4 regions of the Serratia sp. 121840015-1 genome follow, and region 3 is predicted to be linked to each of the others. Evidence: predicted binding sites of a transcription regulator. Region 3 holds the regulator's gene; each other region holds the start of a gene.
What was found. Region 3 encodes CRP, which controls carbon source genes, mostly activating them, when cyclic AMP is high. Its sites were predicted from a motif close to ATGTGANNNNNNTCACAT; they were not measured.
Positions count from the first base shown of each region.

Region 1 (4,555 bases), on a different contig from region 3:
AGATACCCAGGCCAGAGCAGGGGCGAACAGCTGTAGCGCCGCTAGCAACGCCTGAACGCCGACGGCGAACAGCAGGCCGTACAGCAACAGGTTGCGCTGCCGGGCTGTCAGGCGCAGCTGCAGACAGGCGACATAGAACAGCCAACTGCCGAGCAAACCGGCGCAGCGCCACAGGGCATCTTCGCGCCACTCGGGGCGGGTATACAGCAGCGGCAGCGCCAGCACGGCGATGCCGAGCAGCAACAGGCGTGCCGTGGGGGTAAGCGAAAGACGGGTACGGCCAAGGCAAACGGTGAAGGTCACGATCAGCGTGGTCAGTGCCATGACGCTCCAGGCCAGAATATTTTGCGGCAGCGCCAGGCCGCCGCCGCCCATGTTGGGGTGATAGACCGGCAGGAGCACCGCCATCCAGATCAGCAGCAGGGGCAACACGGCGATAGCCGGTGCGTTAACGGGGGCTTTATCGGTCATGGTTAACCCGCCATGTCTCGATATCGTTCATTGAATGCATTTTTTGAGGATTCCCTATCCTTATCCTGGGGTTTAAATTCGCTGAAGCGTCAATGCCTGAAATGCTTTATAGGAATTGAAAAGACTTCATATCGAAGTGATAAATAATTCCCCCCCCTGTGAGCGCGGGGACGGCTTATATAAAAAGGGGGAAGCCGTATTCAGTTGCCTGCAAAAAGGTTTTTTATTTTTTTTTAAACAGGGTTGTCATTTTCTCAAATTTATCTCGCTCCAGTCAATTTTTAATCTATTGTTTTATTTTTGTGTTTAAATCAATTGGTTGTGATTGTCTTGTGCGTAATGAAACGCCGTGTGAGCGGCAACGAGCGTCTGGGCAAACAGCTGACGGAGCCAATGAGATAAGCATTTTATTGTTAAATCGTTGTTGCTAATGGCGGTGCGGTGGGCGTTATTTTATTTGTCGCTGTTCATTATCTTATTTCACATTTTCTTTATCACGCCATTTTTTATTTTTATTAAGACTATTCTTGTTCTTATGGTTTTTTTTGAATTTTATTAAAGTAAATTTTTTTAAGATTGTTCTGTGCTCTTGTAAATAACGGAGAGATGGTCTGCCTATCCCTGTTGCCATCATGCCAGACGGACCAACGCGCCTGTAAAAGCGCGTTAATCCATGTTTCACAGATCTCACTCCACTTCGCCAATCCGCTCCAGCGCATCTACCACCAGATCCCAGAATTTATCCTGATCCAGTTTGACCGCCACCTGGGTGTGGCAGTCCGGCGGCGGCGGCGCGCGGAAGTCCGCGACCGTCATGCCCAGCGTCAGGGTGCCGGTGAGTTCGATATCCACCGGCGCTTTGCGCACCGTCATCACGCTCGGATCGATCACGTAAGCCACCGCGCAAGGATCGTGTACCGGCGGGGCGCTGAAGCCCTGCGCCTGCCGGTACATGTGGCCAAAGAAGGCCAGCAGTTCGCCGACGAAGGCGGCCGGCCGGGTGCCGAGGGCGGCGATGCGCTCGCAGACTGCCGGCGTGGCCAACGCCTGGTGGGTGAGATCCAGCCCGACCATGGTCAGCGGCCATTTTTCGTTAAACACGATGTGCGCCGCCTCGGGATCGATTTTGATATTGAACTCCGCCACCGCGCTCCAGTTGCCCACGTGGTAGCCACCGCCCATCAGCACCACTTCCTTGACCCGCTCGGCAATGCGCGGCTCTTTGCGCACTGCCATGGCGATATTGGTCAGGCCGCCGGTCGGCACCAGCGTCACGCTGCCGGGCGGGTGGGCCATCACGGTATCAATGATCAGATCCACCGCGTGGCGCGAGTCCAGCTGCAGGTGGGGTTCCGGCAGCACCGGGCCATCGAGGCCGGAATCGCCGTGAATGTCGGGTGCCACTTCGATATTGCGCACCAGCGGGCGTGGGCAGCCGGCGGCGAAGGGCACGCCGGTGATATTGGCGATGCGCGCCACCGCCAGTGCGTTGCGCGTCACTTTGTCCAGCGTCTGATTGCCCACCACGGTGGTGACCGCCAGCAGGTCGATCTGCGGATTGCCCCAGGCCAGCAGCAGGGCGATGGCGTCGTCATGCCCCGGGTCACAGTCCAGTATGATTTTTTTCATGGTTATTCCTGATGCAGGGAGAGGTTCCCGCAGCATAACGCAGCGCGGCGGCGTGGGATAATACCGATGGTGCTTTTGTTAACGGCATCAAAGCCTTGCCACTTTTTCGATGTAATGAAACGTAAATCCTCATCGCCGGGCTTTACCCTGGAGTTTACTCCAGGGTTTACAGTGAGCTTCAGCGTCAATGTACAGAGGAGAGGCGGGATGAGCTTACTGAAAAGGTTGTTGGGGAAAGGCGGTGTTAATGGCGGTCATCAGCGCGCGGGTCACCGCGGCGGGCATCATGGCAACCGCTATAACCAGCATGGCGAGCCGGGGCCGCAGTGTCCGGAATGCCAGGCGGTGAATAAACCGGGCGCACGTTATTGCCATCGCTGCGGCCAGCCATTTGCCGCGGTGAGCGCCACCTGCGGCCAGTGTGCCGCGCCGTTGCCGCCGGGCAGCCGCTTTTGCCCGCAGTGCGGCGGCGGTGTGCCGTGAACCGGGGCGGTTGGACAGCCGCGCTGCTGCTGGGTGCCATGGCGCTATGGACGCTGCTGGCCTGGGGTGTGGCCGGCGTGCTGACCTGGCTCCCGGCGTTGGCGGAAGCGGCCGGCGGCGCATCGCTGCCGATGAGCGGTGCGCTGAGTCTGGTGCCGCAGACGGTGCTGGATGCCTGGCTGCCGTGGCTGAAACAGCTGGGCAGCGGGCTGGCGAGCTATTTTCCTCTGCTGCTGAACTGGGCCGGCTACGCCGTCTGGCTGCTATGGGGCCTCGGCATGCTGGCGCTGATGCTGCTGGGCGCGCTGGCGCACCGTTATTTGAGCGCTGCTCAGCGATAGCCCTGATAGACCGCCGCCACGCGTTCGAAATAGTCGGTTAGGTAGTTGATACACACCTGCACCTTCAGCGGCAGTTTGTCCTTCTCGGTATAGAGCGCGTAGATCGGCCGCGGATCCGAATGGTAGCTTTTGAACAGGATCTCGATCTCGCCGCGCTTGATCTCTTCGATCACCCACATCAGCGGGGCGTAGGCGATGCCGGCGCCGTTTTTCAGCCAACGGATCATGGTGGAGGAGTCGTTGGTGACGAAGCGCCCCTGCGGTGAAATGCGCGTGGTGATGCCCTCCGGCGACATCAGTTCAAATTCGCTGTCGGGGCGTACGCTGTACTCCAGCCAGGAAAAGTTGACCATGTCGCTCGGCTTCTGCGGCGTGCCGTGCTGGCTGAGGTAGCTTTTGGCCGCGCACACCACCATCGGCATCTGCCCCAGGCGGCGGGAGAACAGGCTGGAGTCCTGTAGCGCGCCGGTGCGGATCACCAGATCCAATCCATCAGTGATCAGATCCGGTGCCGGAATGCCGGTCACCAGGTTGACCGTCAGGCCCGGGTACTCTTTCATCATCTCGGCGGTCATGTTCGCCAGCACGTTTTGCGCCATGGTGGATGAGCTGCCGATGCGCAGCGTGCCGGCAGGCGTATTGTTAAACGCGTACAGCTGCTCATGCACTTCGCTGACTTCCTGCAGCATGCGTCGGCAGCCCTGATAGTAGATTTTGCCGGCCTCGGTCAGGCCGATGCTGCGCGTGCTGCGGTTCAACAGCTTGACCTGCAGCTCATTTTCCAGTTTCGAGACGGTTTGGCTGATCGATGAAACGCTCATGTCGAGTTGGCGCGCGGCCGCGGTAAACGACCCGAACTCAACCACTTTGGCGAATACCGACATCCGTTTTAATCTTTCCATTATTCACTCTGGCTTAAAAGTGATTTAGATCACAGATTGTTGATGCCTTGATAGTAAGCAGGCTAATATAACGTGGTCGGGTGAATAGACCTTACCAACGTGCGAGAGCGAGCGGCGACGCAATCCTGCCGCTCCTCCGGCACCCTCGCAATCCCTGTCGTGGATGTCTGCCCCAAAGTTTAACCTTTTTTCGGGTTCGTGACCTGGACAAGCTGTCCGGTCAAGATTTGTGGCGCGCGCACGCTAAAATGTAAAGAGAATGTGAATGGCGAGATGTGTCTTTCCCCGGCGTAGTGAACAATAAGGAAAAAGTGATGAGTTTGCTTCCGGTTATGGTCATCTTCGGACTGTCGTTTCCGCCGGTGTTTTTCGAGCTGCTGGTGTCGCTGGCGCTGTTTTTTCTCTTGCGCCGCCTGCTGCAGCCGACGGGGATTTACGATTTTGTCTGGCATCCGGCGCTGTTTAACACCGCGCTGTATTGCTGCTTGTTTTATCTGATTTCATGTCTTTTTGTTTGAGGTCGCTGTGAAAAATTTTTCGATAAAAATAACCCGAATCGCGATCACTTTGATTCTTGTGCTGCTGGGTATCGTTGCAGTGTTCAAGGCCTGGGTGTTCTACACCGAGTCGCCGTGGACACGTGACGCCAAGTTCACCGCCGACGTGGTGGCGATCGCGCCGGACGTCAGCGGCCTGCTGACCGAAGTGCCGGTGGTGGACAACCAGCTG
Region 1 covers NZ_JBSEYF010000004.1:133,234-137,788, forward strand. The annotation lists gene ACUXAC_RS18765 (PglL family O-oligosaccharyltransferase) at 1-471, opposite strand, end outside; gene ACUXAC_RS18770 (hypothetical protein) at 947-1,153, opposite strand; gene uriH (uridine-preferring nucleoside hydrolase UriH) at 1,159-2,100, opposite strand; gene ACUXAC_RS18780 (zinc ribbon domain-containing protein) at 2,308-2,583, shown strand; gene ACUXAC_RS18785 (hypothetical protein) at 2,580-2,924, shown strand; gene aaeR (HTH-type transcriptional activator AaeR) at 2,915-3,826, opposite strand; gene aaeX (p-hydroxybenzoic acid efflux pump operon protein AaeX) at 4,141-4,344, shown strand; gene aaeA (p-hydroxybenzoic acid efflux pump subunit AaeA) at 4,352-4,555, shown strand, end outside.
Region 1: a site for CRP is predicted at 3,844-3,861, ahead of aaeR (HTH-type transcriptional activator AaeR). Genes of this name have one in related genera too.

Region 2 (4,555 bases), on a different contig from region 3:
CTTATTTTGCTCGTCCACCTTGCGGCCGCTGTGTTCAAAAATGCGGTTGGCGAGGTTTTCAAACTGGGTGGTGAGGCGTTGTTCGCTGTTGATAAGCAGGCGCTGCTTCTCCTCCGCCGCCATGCGCGTCTCTTCCAGACGGATGGTGACTTCGCGCAGCTCGGCCTCCTGCGCGCTGTTAACCTCGCGCTGGGCGCGCAGCTCCTGATTGAGCAATTCGCATTCGTTGTGCCAATGGTTGAGCTGTTGAAGCTTTTCATGCCCGGCCGCCAGCTGGCTGTGCAGGTTACGCAGCTCCAGCTCGCTCTGCCGCAGCTGCTGCTCGTGGCGCTGCAGAGCCTCCTGCCGCGCCGCCGTTTCCTGCTGCGCCTGCTGCAACGCTTGCTCCAGCAACCGCAGCTCGGTTTCATGCTGCGCATTCGTCTGTTGCACCCGCAGACTGGCGATCAACCACCCCAACAGCATGCCGATCGTTACGCCGCCAATCCCATAAATCAGACTGGTATCCACCCTGCCTCCTGTTGCACCTTGCCGTTCCGGCGTTTCGCACGCCCATTGCCCGTCACGTTAAGGGGAGCCTGTATGGATGTCCAGCCTGATTTTGCCCGCCGCGCACAATATTGCGCGGCGCTGCGCAATTTAGCGAGAAATCAGCCCAGCCACTGGCTGAGCCACTTGATGCCGAATGCCCCCGGCGCCAGAATGCCGAACGCCCAGATCATCGCCGACGTGACGTTGGCTAACTGGAAATAACGCTGCGGCATGCCGCAAATGCCGCCCACCAGCGGCACCACGGCGCGCAGCGGGCCGAAAAAGCGGCCGATGAAGATGCCCAGCACGCCCCAGCGTTCAAAGAACGCGTGGCCGCGCGCCAGCAGCTGCGGATTGCGCGACAGCGGCCACATATGCGCCACCCGGTCCTGATAGTGATAGCCGATCCAGTAAGAGAGCCAGTCGCCGAAAAACGCCCCGACGGCGGCAGCGGCCCAAATCGGCCAAAAGGCGATGCCGCTTTCGCCGATCAGCGCGCCCAGCGCCAGCAGGATCACCGTGGCCGGCAGCAGCAGCGACAAAAACGCCAGCGACTCGCCGAACGCCAGGAAAAAGATGATGGGAATGGCCCAGCCTTCGTGCTGACGCACGACGTCGCTGACCCAGTTGATAACGTCATTGAGGCTCAATGCGGGGCTCCTGATACGCGATAATTCGCCGCCTAGGATAGGCCGGGGCGAGTTAAACCCCGGCTAAACGCGCGGCGATTTACTCGAGGTAGAACGCCTGCAGCGCTTCGCGCTGGGCTGCGCCCAGGCCGTATTCCGCTTCCAGCCAGCGGTCGGTGGAACCGTATTGCTGACGGATGCAGCCCAACGCCGTCATCAGGAACTCCTCGCGCGCGCTGAGCACGTAGGCGAATTGCTCCAGCGCCGCCGCATTCAGCTTGATAGACAGCTGATCCAGCATCTGCTCGCGGAAAGTGGCCAGCGTGGTTTCGGTCAGCAGATAGTCTTCCAGCACCGTCGCTTCGTCGGCCCCCAGCGCGAACAGCACCAGTGCCGAACCGACCCCGGTGCGATCCTTGCCGACCGCGCAGTGCTGTACGATGGCGCCGCCGCCAGGATTGCTCAACAGCTGCGCCAGCCGCTGATAGGCCGCATTGCCGAACGGCAGGCGGCGATACAGCTCCAGCATGAACGCGCGGGCATCGAAGGCGGCCAGCGTCTCGTTGGTGAGCTTCTCCAGGTTGGCGTTGACTTCGCTGCTCAGCGGGTTGGCCGGCACGTGGTGATAATCGGCGCCATTCCACAGAATATCCGGCTTGGCCTGCACCTCGTCGGCATCGCGGTAGTCCAGCACCGAGCGCACCGGCACGCCGGCGAGAAAGGTGCAGTCGTTTTCCGTCAGCCGCTCGAGGGAACCGGAGCGGAACAGCAGGCCGCGCTTGATGCGGCGCCCGTCGGCCACGCCGTTGCCGCCGAAGTCGCGGAAATTGATGCCGCCGTCGAGCGGCGCGAGCGAAGGATGAAGCAGGATCTGGGCGGTCATAAACGTCCTCGTTGTTTTTGTTATGACAACGCGCGGCAGCCATCGGTGCAGCGCTGAGGAGTATCACCGTAACAGATTCGCCGCGAATGGAAAAACGGGCCGCGTCGGCGGCCCGTTGGGGGAAAGGCGATTACAGCAGGCGGCGGGCGGCGTCCACCACGATCTGCACCGCTTTGCTTTCGGTGTTTTTCATGGTCTCGGCGTTCGGGATCTCTTGCTGGGTGCGGTTGACGATCACCCCAGCCACCATGCCGGCACGCAGGCCCTGGCTGGCGCACATGGTCAACAGCGTGGCGGATTCCATTTCATAGTTCATCACGCCCATCGCCTGCCACTCTTCCATCGAGCCTTTGAAGCGGCTGACCACGCGGCCGGAGTAAGTGTCGTAACGCTCCTGGCCCGGATAGAAGGTATCGGAGGAGGCGGTCACGCCAATGTGCGTGGTAGCGCCGCTGGCCTTGGCCGCTTCCACCAGCGCGGTGGTGCAGGCGAAGTCAGCGACTGCCGGGAACTCCATCGGCGCAAAGTGCAGGCTGGCGCCGTCGAGGCGTACCGCCGCCGTGGTGACCAGCACGTCACCGACGTTGATGTTCGCCTGAATGGCGCCGGTGGTGCCGATGCGCAGGAAAGTGCGAATGCCCAGCTGCGCCAGCTCTTCCACCGCGATAGAGGTAGACGGGCCACCGATACCGGTAGAGCAGACGATCACCGCCTTGCCGTCCAGCTCCGCGCGCCAGGTAGTGAATTCACGATGGGAGGCCAGATGCACCGGATTTTCCATCAGCTTGGCAATCTTCTCTACGCGCTGCGGATCGCCCGGCACGATGGCAAGCTGGGCCCCTTGTAAATCGTTCTTGGTGAGGCCGAGATGAAAAACGTCAGACTGAGACATACGAGACTCCTCATGGATCATGTTTATTGGGAGGAACAAAAAAGCACTCTACTGAAAATCGCCGCTTAATTTCGTGACGATAGTCACTATGAAAAGAGAAACAAATTACATGCTACATATTTTTTGTGATTTTTATCACAAAAAAGCACTGTAACGCCCCTAGAGCGCACCGCTATACCTCAGTCTAGCCGACAAATCTTGCCGCCCTCTGCCCGTTGGTTGCCGGCTGAAACTATTTAGCTGATCAATTCGAAATACCCTCATCTTATCGGCTGCTTAGGGACAAAAAAGCCCTCTAACGCACCTTATGGCACTTACGCGGGCCAAAACGCGTAATAACATGATAAAAAGCGCTTAAAAATGCCGCAAAGCCAGATAATTAGCCGTTTTTTATCAACTTGTCCGAAAGTGCGCCACGCAGCGCCAATAATGGATAATCTTTCCTATAGTTAATCTCAGCGCTTTTTTCTATTGCACGGAGACCGCAATGAAAACCGAACATGTGATGACATTAGAACAGGCTCAGGGGGGATTCGCCCCGGCCGCCGCGCCGTTGGCCGCCTCCGCGATTATCACCGACGAACAGGGCATTCACGCCGGGCAAACGACCATTCCTTCTCAGGGCGACGCGCTGCCGGCCTACGTCGCCAAACCCGCCGACCAGAGCGGCCCTTTCCCCATCGTGCTGGTGGTGCAGGAAATCTTCGGCGTCCATGAACATATTCAGGATCTGTGCCGCCGCCTGGCCAAGCAGGGCTATCTGGCGATCGCGCCCGAGCTCTATTTCCGCCAGGGCGACGCCAACGACTACACCGATATCGGCGAGCTGTTCCAGCAGTTGGTCACCAAGGTGCCGGATCGTCAGGTGCTGTCGGATCTGGATCACGCCGCACACTGGGCTATCCGCCACGGCGGCGACGCCGGCAAGCTGGCGATCACCGGTTTTTGCTGGGGTGGCCGCATCACCTGGCTGTACGCGGCGCATAACCCGCAGTTGAAGGCGGCGGTCGCCTGGTACGGCAAACTGGTCGGTGAGAAAACGCTGAATTCACCGAAGCAGCCGGTCGACGTCGCCACCCACCTGTCGGCGCCGGTGCTGGGGCTGTATGGCGGGCAGGACAGCGGCATCCCGCTGGAGACGGTGGAAACCATGCGTCAGGCGATCCGCGCCGCCAACGCCGAGGCCGAAATCGTGGTGTATCCCGAAGTCGGGCATGCGTTCAACGCCGATTATCGTCCCAGCTACAACGCCGAAGCGGCGCAAGACGGCTGGCAGCGCATGCTGGCATGGTTCGCCCAGCACGGCGTCAAATAATTTCCCGCGCATAAAAAAGGGCGCCGAAGCGCCCAATCATCACACCAGTAAATCTATAAGCGGCGGTTTATCCGCCGCACGGCATCACGCGTGCTCGCGCAGGCGCTGTGCCGCCAATACCATGTTGGCCAGCGACTGCCGGGTTTCCGGCCAGCCGCGGGTTTTCAGGCCGCAATCCGGGTTAACCCACAGGCGTTCCGCCGGGATGTTCTGCGCCGCTTTACGCAGCAGCGCTTCAATCCATTCCACGCTCGGCACGTTCGGCGAGTGGATATCGTAGACGCCCGGCCCGATTTCGTTCGGGT
Region 2 covers NZ_JBSEYF010000006.1:264,388-268,942, reverse strand. The annotation lists gene rmuC (DNA recombination protein RmuC) at 1-510, opposite strand, end outside; gene ACUXAC_RS22885 (DedA family protein) at 651-1,181, opposite strand; gene ACUXAC_RS22880 (tyrosine-protein phosphatase) at 1,261-2,043, opposite strand; gene udp (uridine phosphorylase) at 2,174-2,935, opposite strand; gene ACUXAC_RS22870 (dienelactone hydrolase family protein) at 3,423-4,250, shown strand; gene metE (5-methyltetrahydropteroyltriglutamate--homocysteine S-methyltransferase) at 4,335-4,555, opposite strand, start outside.
Region 2: a site for CRP is predicted at 3,059-3,076, ahead of udp (uridine phosphorylase). Genes of this name have one in related genera too.

Region 3 (4,555 bases):
GTTCTCGCGCACCCACATCAACTTCCAGCGCGTGCCGACGGTGGACACCTCCAACCCGTTCGCCGCCAAGGCGATTCCCTCACTGGACGAAAGCTTCGTGGTGATCCACTTCCGCGGGCTGGATCAGATAGATTTCCCCTATTTGCTGGCGATGCTGCAGGGCTCGTTTATCTCACACATCAATACGTTAGTGGTGCCGGGCGGCAAGATGGGGCTGGCGATGGAGCTGATCATGGCGCCGCTGGTGCAGCGGTTGCTGGAAGGCAAGAAGATCGAATAAATGCGTTGAGCGCGGCGCCGGGCCGCGCTCCGTTTCGATTACGCCGGTTGGCGGATCTCGAAGCTGTGGGTCACCGTGGCAGCCTTGTTGAGCATCAGCGCCACCGAGCAGTACTTCTCCGCCGACAGGTTCACCGCACGCTCGACGATCTTGTCGGTCAGGTCCTGGCCGGTAACGATGAAGTGCAGGTTGATATGGGTGAACAACCGCGGGGCTTCTTCGCGGCGCTCGGAGGTCAGCTTCACCTCGCAGTCGCGCACGTCGTTGCGCCCTTTTTGCAGGATGGACACCACGTCGATCGCGCTGCAGCCGCCCAACGACATCAGCACCATCTCCATCGGGCTGGGCGCTTTATCACCGGCGTTGCCGTCCATCAGCACCTGGTGGCCGGAGGCCGATTCCCCCAAAAACGTTAACCCTTCCACCCATTTAACTCTTGCCTGCATTCTGGTCACTCCGGTTGATTTCTTAAAATCAGAGTACGCTTTCGCATAGAAACAGGCAACGTAACCTGATGCTAATCATGCTGAAGCGAGACAACACGAGACACCCGCCTTACTCTGTGCTACAAACAGAGCCGCAATAAATCTTTCCGGGACACTGAATTTCAGGGAAACGCCCAGAGAAAGGCTCCTTTACCGGTATGTTAACAGAATGTAGCTTGCAGCGCTTACGGCAAGTTAATATGCTAGAGCGACAGCGTATTTTTATGACACGCCTCAAAACTTGCCGGTAGCCCTCGCTCATGACTGCGGCTACAGGCGGGTTTTACAGGGAACTCTGACCCCTGTGACACAAGGCAGCGATAACAACAGAGGATAACAGCGAATGGTTCTCGGCAAACCGCAAACAGACCCTACTCTCGAATGGTTCCTGTCTCATTGCCATATCCACAAATATCCATCGAAGAGTACGCTGATTCACCAAGGTGAAAAGGCCGAAACGCTTTACTACATCGTGAAAGGCTCCGTCGCGGTGCTGATCAAGGATGAAGAAGGTAAAGAGATGATCCTGTCCTACCTCAACCAGGGGGATTTCATCGGCGAGCTCGGATTGTTCGAAGAAGGCCAGGAGCGCAGCGCCTGGGTTCGCGCGAAAACCGCCTGTGAAGTGGCCGAAATTTCCTACAAGAAATTCCGCCAGCTGATCCAGGTGAACCCGGACATCCTGATGCGTCTGTCCGCCCAAATGGCGAGCCGCCTGCAGGTCACCTCCGAAAAAGTGGGCAACCTCGCCTTCCTGGACGTTACCGGCCGCATCGCGCAAACCCTGCTGAATCTGGCGAAGCAACCCGACGCCATGACTCACCCGGACGGCATGCAGATCAAGATCACCCGTCAGGAGATCGGCCAGATCGTCGGCTGCTCGCGTGAAACCGTTGGCCGTATTCTGAAAATGCTGGAAGATCAAAACCTGATTTCCGCCCACGGCAAAACCATTGTCGTCTACGGCACCCGTTAATCCCTGAAAAAACGGCGCAGTCTGCGCCGTTTTTTTGTCTGCTCTCTGCCATGTGGCGCCGCCTGATCTACCACCCGGAAATCAACTACGCACTGCGACAAACGCTGGTGTTGTGCCTGCCGGTGCTGTTCGGCCTGCTGATAGGCCAGCTGCAGCTCGGCCTGATGTTCTCCCTCGTGCCCGCCTGCTGCAATATCGCCGGGCTGGATACGCCGCATAAGCGCTTCTTTAAACGACTGATCGTCGGCGGTTCGCTGTTCGCCTTCAGCAGCGTGCTGCTGCAACAGGCCCTGCTGTGGCACGTGCCGCTGCCGGCGCTGATGCTGGGCCTGGCGCTGCTGCTCGGCGTCACCGGCGAAATCAGCCCGCTGCACGCCCGGCTGTTGCCGGCGGCGCTGGTGGCAGCCATCTTCGCCCTCAGCACGGCCGGCACGGTGCCTATCTGGCAGGCGCCGCTGCTGTACGCGATCGGCACCGCCTGGTATGGCTTATTCACCTGGTTCTGGTTCAAGCTGTGGAAAGAGCAGCCGATGCGCGAGACGCTGAGCCAGCTCTACCTGGAACTGGCGGACTATTTCGAAGCCAAATACTCGCTGCTGACCCAGCACACCGATCCGCAGACCGCGCTGCCGCCGCTGCTGGTGCGCCAGCAAAAGGTGATGGACCTGATCAGCCTGTTGTACCAACAGCTTAATTTCCTGCCGCACGCCAACAATCTCGAGCAAAAGCGCCTGCAGCGCGCCTTTCAGGTGGCGATGGACCTGCAGGAGCACATCACCGTCAGCCTGCATCTGCCGGAAGAGGTGCAAAAACTGGTGGAGCAGAGCCAGGCCGAAGCGATCATTCGCCGCAATGCTCAGGTGATCGCCGGCCGGCTGCGCGTGGTGGCGCACGATATTCTCTATCATCAACATTCGAAGCGCTTCTCCATGACCCACGAGCTGGCGGCGCTGGAAAAAATGGCGGCGCAGCATCCCGATAATCCGGTCGGCCAGTTTTGTTATTACCACTTCAGCCGCATCGCCCGCCTGCTGCGCACCCAGCATCCGCTGTACCGCCGCGACCTGATGCCCGGCCAGCACCGCCTGCCGTTTTGGCCGGCGCTGGTCAGCTATCTGTCGTTCAAATCCACCGCCCTGCGCAACGCCGCGCGGCTGGGCGTAACGCTGGCGGTCGGCAGCAGCCTGGGTGCGGTATTCAACCTGCCGAAGCCTTACTGGATCCTGCTCACCATCATGCTGGTGAGCCAAAACGGGTATAACGCCACCCGGGTGCGTATTCAGCACCGTGCGCTGGGCACGATTGCCGGGCTATTGCTGGCAGCCGGGCTGCTGCAGCTGCAGTTGCCGGAGGGAGAAACGCTGAGCATCATGCTGGTGATCACGCTGCTGGCCTACCTGGTTTCGCGCAAGAACTACGGGCTGTCGGTGATTGGCTTTACGGTCACGGCGGTTTACACCCTGCAGCTGCTGGCGCTGAACGGCTCGCATTTTCTGGTACCGCGCCTGATCGATACGCTGATCGGCTGCGTGCTGGCGTTCGGCGGCACCATTTGGCTGTGGCCGCAGTGGCAAAGCGGGCTGCTGCGCAAGAATGCCCATCAGGCGCTGGAGAACGATCAAGCCGCGCTGCGGCTGATGCTGAAGCAACCGGAACCGGACGCCACCGCGTTGGCCTATACCCGCATGCAGGTCAACCAGGCACACAACGCGCTGTTCACCTCGCTCAATCAGGCGATGCAAGAGCCGGGGTTCGCGTCAAACTATCTGGCGGACATGCGGCTGTGGGTCACTCACAGCCAGTTCATCGTCGAACACCTGAACGCCATGACCATTCTGGCACGCGAGCACTACATGCTGACGCCGAAACTGGCGGAAGAGTATCTGCAGACCTGTGAAATCGCGCTGCAAAGCTGCCAGCAGCGGTTGGAATACGACGGCCCGAGCAGCGGCAACAGCGGCATCATGCAGCCGCCGGATCTGCATCCGGACATGCCCGTTACCGAGATGGAGCGCCATCTGCGGCGCATTTTGTCGCACCTGAGCGTGATGCACACCATTTCGTCGCTGGCCTGGCGCCAGCGCCCGCACCACGGCATCTGGCTCAAGCGCAAACTGCGCGATCAATAAGGGCGCGGCATGCCGCGCCCCGTTATATGCCGCGCGGGCTTCAGGCGTTGATCACATCCTGCACCGCCAGCTCGAACAGCGCCATGCCGGCCTCGATATCCTGCAGCTCCACCACCAGCGACGGCGCGAAGCGGATCACGTTCGGCCCGGCATTGAGGATCATCAACCCACGCGCGGCGGCGGCGGTGAGGAAGTCGCGCGCCCTGCCGTGATAATGCGGCGTCAGCTCGGCGCCAATCAGCAGCCCCATGCCGCGAATCGCGGTGAAAATACCGTATTTATCGCCGATATGCTGCAAAGCCTGCACATACAGCGCATGACGCTGCTCAATGCCGCTCAGCACCTCCGGCGTATTGATCACGTCCAGCGCCGCCTCCGCCACCGCGCAGGCCAGCGGGTTGCCGCCGTAAGTGGTGCCGTGGGTGCCCACCTGCATCACCGACGCAATGTCTTCGGTGGTCAGCATGGCGCTGACCGGGAAACCGCCGCCCAGCGCCTTGGCGGTGGTGAGAATGTCCGGCGTCACGCCATAATGCATATAGGCGAACAGTTTGCCGCTGCGCCCCATGCCGCTTTGCACTTCGTCGAACACCAGCAGCGCCTGATGTTGGTCGCACAGCTCGCGCACGCCTTTGAGGAAGCCGGCGTCGACCGGCGTAATACCGCCCTCGCCCTGAATCGGCTC
Region 3 covers NZ_JBSEYF010000007.1:49,989-54,543, forward strand. The annotation lists gene ACUXAC_RS23340 (phosphoribulokinase) at 1-280, shown strand, start outside; gene ACUXAC_RS23345 (OsmC family protein) at 319-726, opposite strand; gene crp (cAMP-activated global transcriptional regulator CRP) at 1,109-1,741, shown strand; gene ACUXAC_RS23355 (YccS/YhfK family putative transporter) at 1,792-3,870, shown strand; gene argD (bifunctional acetylornithine/succinyldiaminopimelate transaminase) at 3,911-4,555, opposite strand, start outside.

Region 4 (4,555 bases), on a different contig from region 3:
GCTGGCAATCATGGGCCTGGCGACCGACTACTGCGTCAAGTTCAGCGTGCTGGATGCGCTGGCTGCCGGCTATCCAACGCAGGTGATCGTCGACGGCTGCCGCGGCGTGAATCTGCAGCCGGACGACAGCGAGCGGGCGCTGCAGGACATGGCGCGCGCCGGTGCACAACTGGTTACCCTGTCACAATTCCTCGCCAGCTAAATCCTCCGGGGCGCCACCGGCGCCCTCTCTGCGCGGCGGCGAAAATATCGACGCCGCTCACAATACCGCCCTTCTTCTTCCCCAACGGCTTGTGACCGGCAGGCGCTTTTGCTGTTATGGCTGCGACGCTTTTGGCGTCAATCGGTTATACGCATCCGGGGCCCGCTGAGCCCGGCTTTATTGTGACCGCCTCTGGCGGTACGGTCGGCCTTGCCGACCCAAGGAGAAAGACATGAAAATAACCCGAAAACTGCTGCCTTTACTGGCGGCGGTGCAGTTGGCTATGGCCGGCGCAGGCACGGCTAAGGCGGCTTATCTCTCCGTCGGCTACTTCAACGGCGGCGGCGACGTCACCGCCGGCCCCGGTGGCGACATCGACAAGCTGGACGTCACGCAAATCACCCACCTCAACTATTCGTTCGGCCTGATCTACAACGGCGAGAAAGACGAAGCCAATGCGGCGCTGAAAGACCCCGCTCGCCGCCACCAGATCTACCTGTCGCCGAAGGTAACGGCCGATCTGCAACGGCTGCCGGTGCTGCGCAAACAGAACCCCGAGCTGAAAGTGCTGCTGTCGGTCGGCGGCTGGGGCGCACGCGGCTTCTCCGCCGCTGCGGCGACTGCGGAAAACCGGGCGATATTCATCCGCTCCGCGCTGCAGGTGATCGCACAGTATCAGCTGGATGGTATCGATCTGGACTGGGAATATCCGGTGAACGGCGCCTGGGGGCTGGTGGAAAGCCAACCGGCAGACCGCGACAACTTCACCCTGCTGCTGAAAGAGCTTCACCAGGCGCTGGGTAAAGGCAAGCTGTTAACCATCGCCGTCGGGGCCAACGTCAAAAGCCCGCAGGAATGGGTCGATGTGAAAAGCATTGCCCCTTACCTCGACTACATCAATCTGATGACCTACGACATGGCTTACGGCACGCAGTATTTCAATGCCAACCTGTACGATTCAAAGCGTTGGCCAACCGTGGCGGCCGCCGACCGTTACAGCGCCGATTTCGTGGTAAAGAATTATCTGGCTGCCGGACTGAAACCGGCAAAGATGAACCTGGGCATCGGTTTCTACGGCCGGGTACCGAAGCGGGCGACCGAGGCGGGCATCGACTGGGACAAGCCGGACGCCGCCAAACATCCGGTGACGCAGCCATACTTCAGCACGCGCGAAACCGCCCTGTTCAACGCGCTGGGGCTGGATCTCGGCAAAGACACCTACTTTAAATACCACGATATCGTCAGCAAATTGCTCAACGATCCGCAGCATCGTTTTCGCGAGCACTGGGATGACGACGCCAAGGTACCTTACCTGACGCTGCAATCCGCCGCAGGCAAACCGCTGTTCGCCATCTCCTACGAGAACCCGCGTTCGGTGGCCATCAAGGCCGAGTACATCAAAAGCCAGGGATTGGGAGGGGCGATGTTCTGGGAGTACGGCGCGGACGATAACAACCGGCTGGCACAGCAGCTGGCGGAATCGCTGGGTATCAAGGGCGAAAAACGGTGAACCGACGGGGCGATGGCGTCATCGCCCCGCTTTAGGGCAACCTTACTGCGGTTTGAGTTTGGCCAGCGGCTCGGCAACGAACTGCTGTTTCAGCTCTTGCTTGCTCTTCATCACGATCTGCCCGTCGGTGCCGATGCTCATGTGCTGCGGATCGACGTTGTTCATCGACTGCCACAGCATCACCGCCTGCAGGCTGTTTTCTTTTTGCTCCGGCGTCAGCGCCACGCCATCCGGCCATTTGCCCAGCTCAACCGCCTGTACCAGGCGCTGGTATATCTCGGGCGTCATCGCCGCAATCAGATCTTTCACGTCCATCAGAGCCCTTCTCGCTTAACAGATGAATAATTAGCTGAATCGATTTTGTTGGTTAAATTACCACTTAGCCGGCCGTTTGGTCGCCATTTTCGCCATCGGTGAAACTCAGCGAGGCGGAGTTGACGCAATAGCGGTCGCCGGTCGGCTGCGGGCCATCGGGGAAAACGTGCCCCAGGTGCGCGTCGCAATGACCGCAGCGGATTTCAACACGGTGCATATTATGTGAATTATCATCAAGATAACGGATTGCATCGGCGGAAACCGGCTCATAAAAGCTCGGCCAGCCGCAGCCGGAATCGTATTTGGTTTCGGAATAGAACAGCGGCTGGTTACAGCACAGGCAATGGTACACGCCCTCGCGCTTGTTGTGCAGCAATTTGCCGCTGAACGGCGCTTCGGTGCCGCGCTGTTGCGTCACATAACGTTGGATTTCATTCAGTTCCGTGACCGGATGACCGGGGGTTGTCTCTTTAGCCATTTGTGCTTATCTCTGAATGTGGATAATGTCAACGAAAACAATGATTAATAATAACAAAAAATTAACACCGCTGCAGGGGTTTTTGGCCTAAACTGTAGCCCATAAAGGCCACGTCACGATGATATGTGATAGCGATCACACATCTTGCGTATGCTGACTTTATACTTGGCGGCTTGTCCCCATATAACGGATGAGGCCGAGCGAAAATGGACTGTGCAATAAGCGTGCAAAACCACCCTTCCGGTTTGACTTGCCGCAAGAATTGACACGATTCCGCTTGACGCTGGGTAAGGTTTTTGTAATTTTACAACCAACCTTTTATTCACTAACAAATAGCTGGTGGAATATATGACTATCAAAGTAGGTATCAACGGTTTTGGCCGTATCGGTCGCATTGTTTTCCGTGCTGCTCAAGAGCGTTCTGACATCGAGATCGTTGCAATCAACGACCTGTTGGACGCAGAGTACATGGCTTACATGCTGAAGTATGACTCTACTCACGGCCGTTTCAACGGTACGGTAGAAGTTAAAGACGGCCACCTGGTTGTTAACGGCAAAACCATCCGTGTTACCGCAGAGAAAGACCCGGCTAACCTGAAGTGGAACGAAGTGGGTGTTGACGTGGTTGCTGAAGCGACCGGTATCTTCCTGACCGACGAAACCGCACGTAAACACATCACCGCTGGCGCTAAAAAAGTCGTTCTGACTGGCCCATCCAAAGATGCGACCCCAATGTTCGTGCGTGGCGCCAACTTTGACAAATATGCCGGCCAGGACATCGTGTCCAACGCCTCTTGCACCACCAACTGCCTGGCGCCACTGGCTAAAGTCATCAACGACAACTTCGGTATCGTTGAAGGCCTGATGACCACCGTTCACGCGACCACCGCCACTCAGAAAACCGTTGATGGCCCGTCCCACAAAGACTGGCGCGGCGGCCGCGGCGCATCCCAGAACATCATCCCTTCTTCTACCGGCGCAGCGAAAGCGGTTGGCGTTGTTCTGCCAGAGCTGAAAGGCAAACTGACCGGTATGGCGTTCCGCGTACCGACGCCTAACGTATCCGTTGTTGACCTGACCGTGCGTCTGGAAAAAGCGGCTACCTACGAAGAAATCAAGAAAGCCATCAAAGATGCCGCTGAAGGTTCTATGAAAGGCGTTCTGGGCTACGTTGAAGACGACGTGGTTTCCACCGATTTCAACGGCGAAGTGCTGACTTCCGTGTTCGATGCCAAAGCCGGTATCGCACTGAACGACAACTTCGTGAAACTGGTTTCCTGGTACGACAACGAAACCGGTTATTCCAACAAGGTTCTGGACCTGATCGCTCACATCTCCAAGTAATGGCATGATGTTAAGCTGATAATGAGGGCGACATTTTTGTCGCCCTTTTTTATTTGTCTCTCCGGCAAACATTAAGGTAATGAAATGAACGAGAAAATTTTCACCCTGCCCGTTTCCGAACAGATTTCGCCTTACATCAGCCAGCGTCAACTCGATGAGCTGGGCGTGGTTGTGGTGTCGCACCCGAAAGTGCGCGCGGCCGTCGCGCTGCAAGGCGCCCATTTGCTGGCCTGGCAGCCCAGCGGTGAGCAGCCGGTGATTTGGCTCAGCAGTAATACCCCCTTCGCCAAAGGTAAGGCCATCCGCGGCGGCGTGCCGATCTGCTGGCCGTGGTTCGGCCCGGTAGCACAACCCTCCCACGGTTTTGCCCGCAATCAGCCCTGGAGCCTGACGGCGCACGATGAAGATGACAACGGCGTCATCCTGACCTTTACCCTGAAAGACAATGAGCAGACCCGCAAACTGTGGCCGCACGCCTTCACGCTGATTGCCCGCTTCAAGCTGGGTGCGGAGTGCGAGATCGAGCTGGAATCGCACGGCGATTATCAGGCTACGGCGGCGCTGCACAGCTACTTCCAGGTCGGCGACATCGATCGGGTCAGCGTGGCGGGCCTGGGCGAGCCTTATATCGACAAGGTGGCGGGCGGCGCTGAGGCGCGCCAGGCGGGCGAAGTGACCTTCGTCGGCCAAACCGACCGCGTCTACA
Region 4 covers NZ_JBSEYF010000001.1:1,144,476-1,149,030, reverse strand. The annotation lists gene pncA (bifunctional nicotinamidase/pyrazinamidase) at 1-202, shown strand, start outside; gene ACUXAC_RS05545 (glycoside hydrolase family 18 protein) at 435-1,712, shown strand; gene ACUXAC_RS05540 (YeaC family protein) at 1,755-2,027, opposite strand; gene msrB (peptide-methionine (R)-S-oxide reductase MsrB) at 2,092-2,505, opposite strand; gene gapA (glyceraldehyde-3-phosphate dehydrogenase) at 2,854-3,849, shown strand; gene ACUXAC_RS05525 (D-hexose-6-phosphate mutarotase) at 3,934-4,555, shown strand, end outside.
Region 4: a site for CRP is predicted at 2,629-2,646, ahead of msrB (peptide-methionine (R)-S-oxide reductase MsrB). Genes of this name have one in related genera too.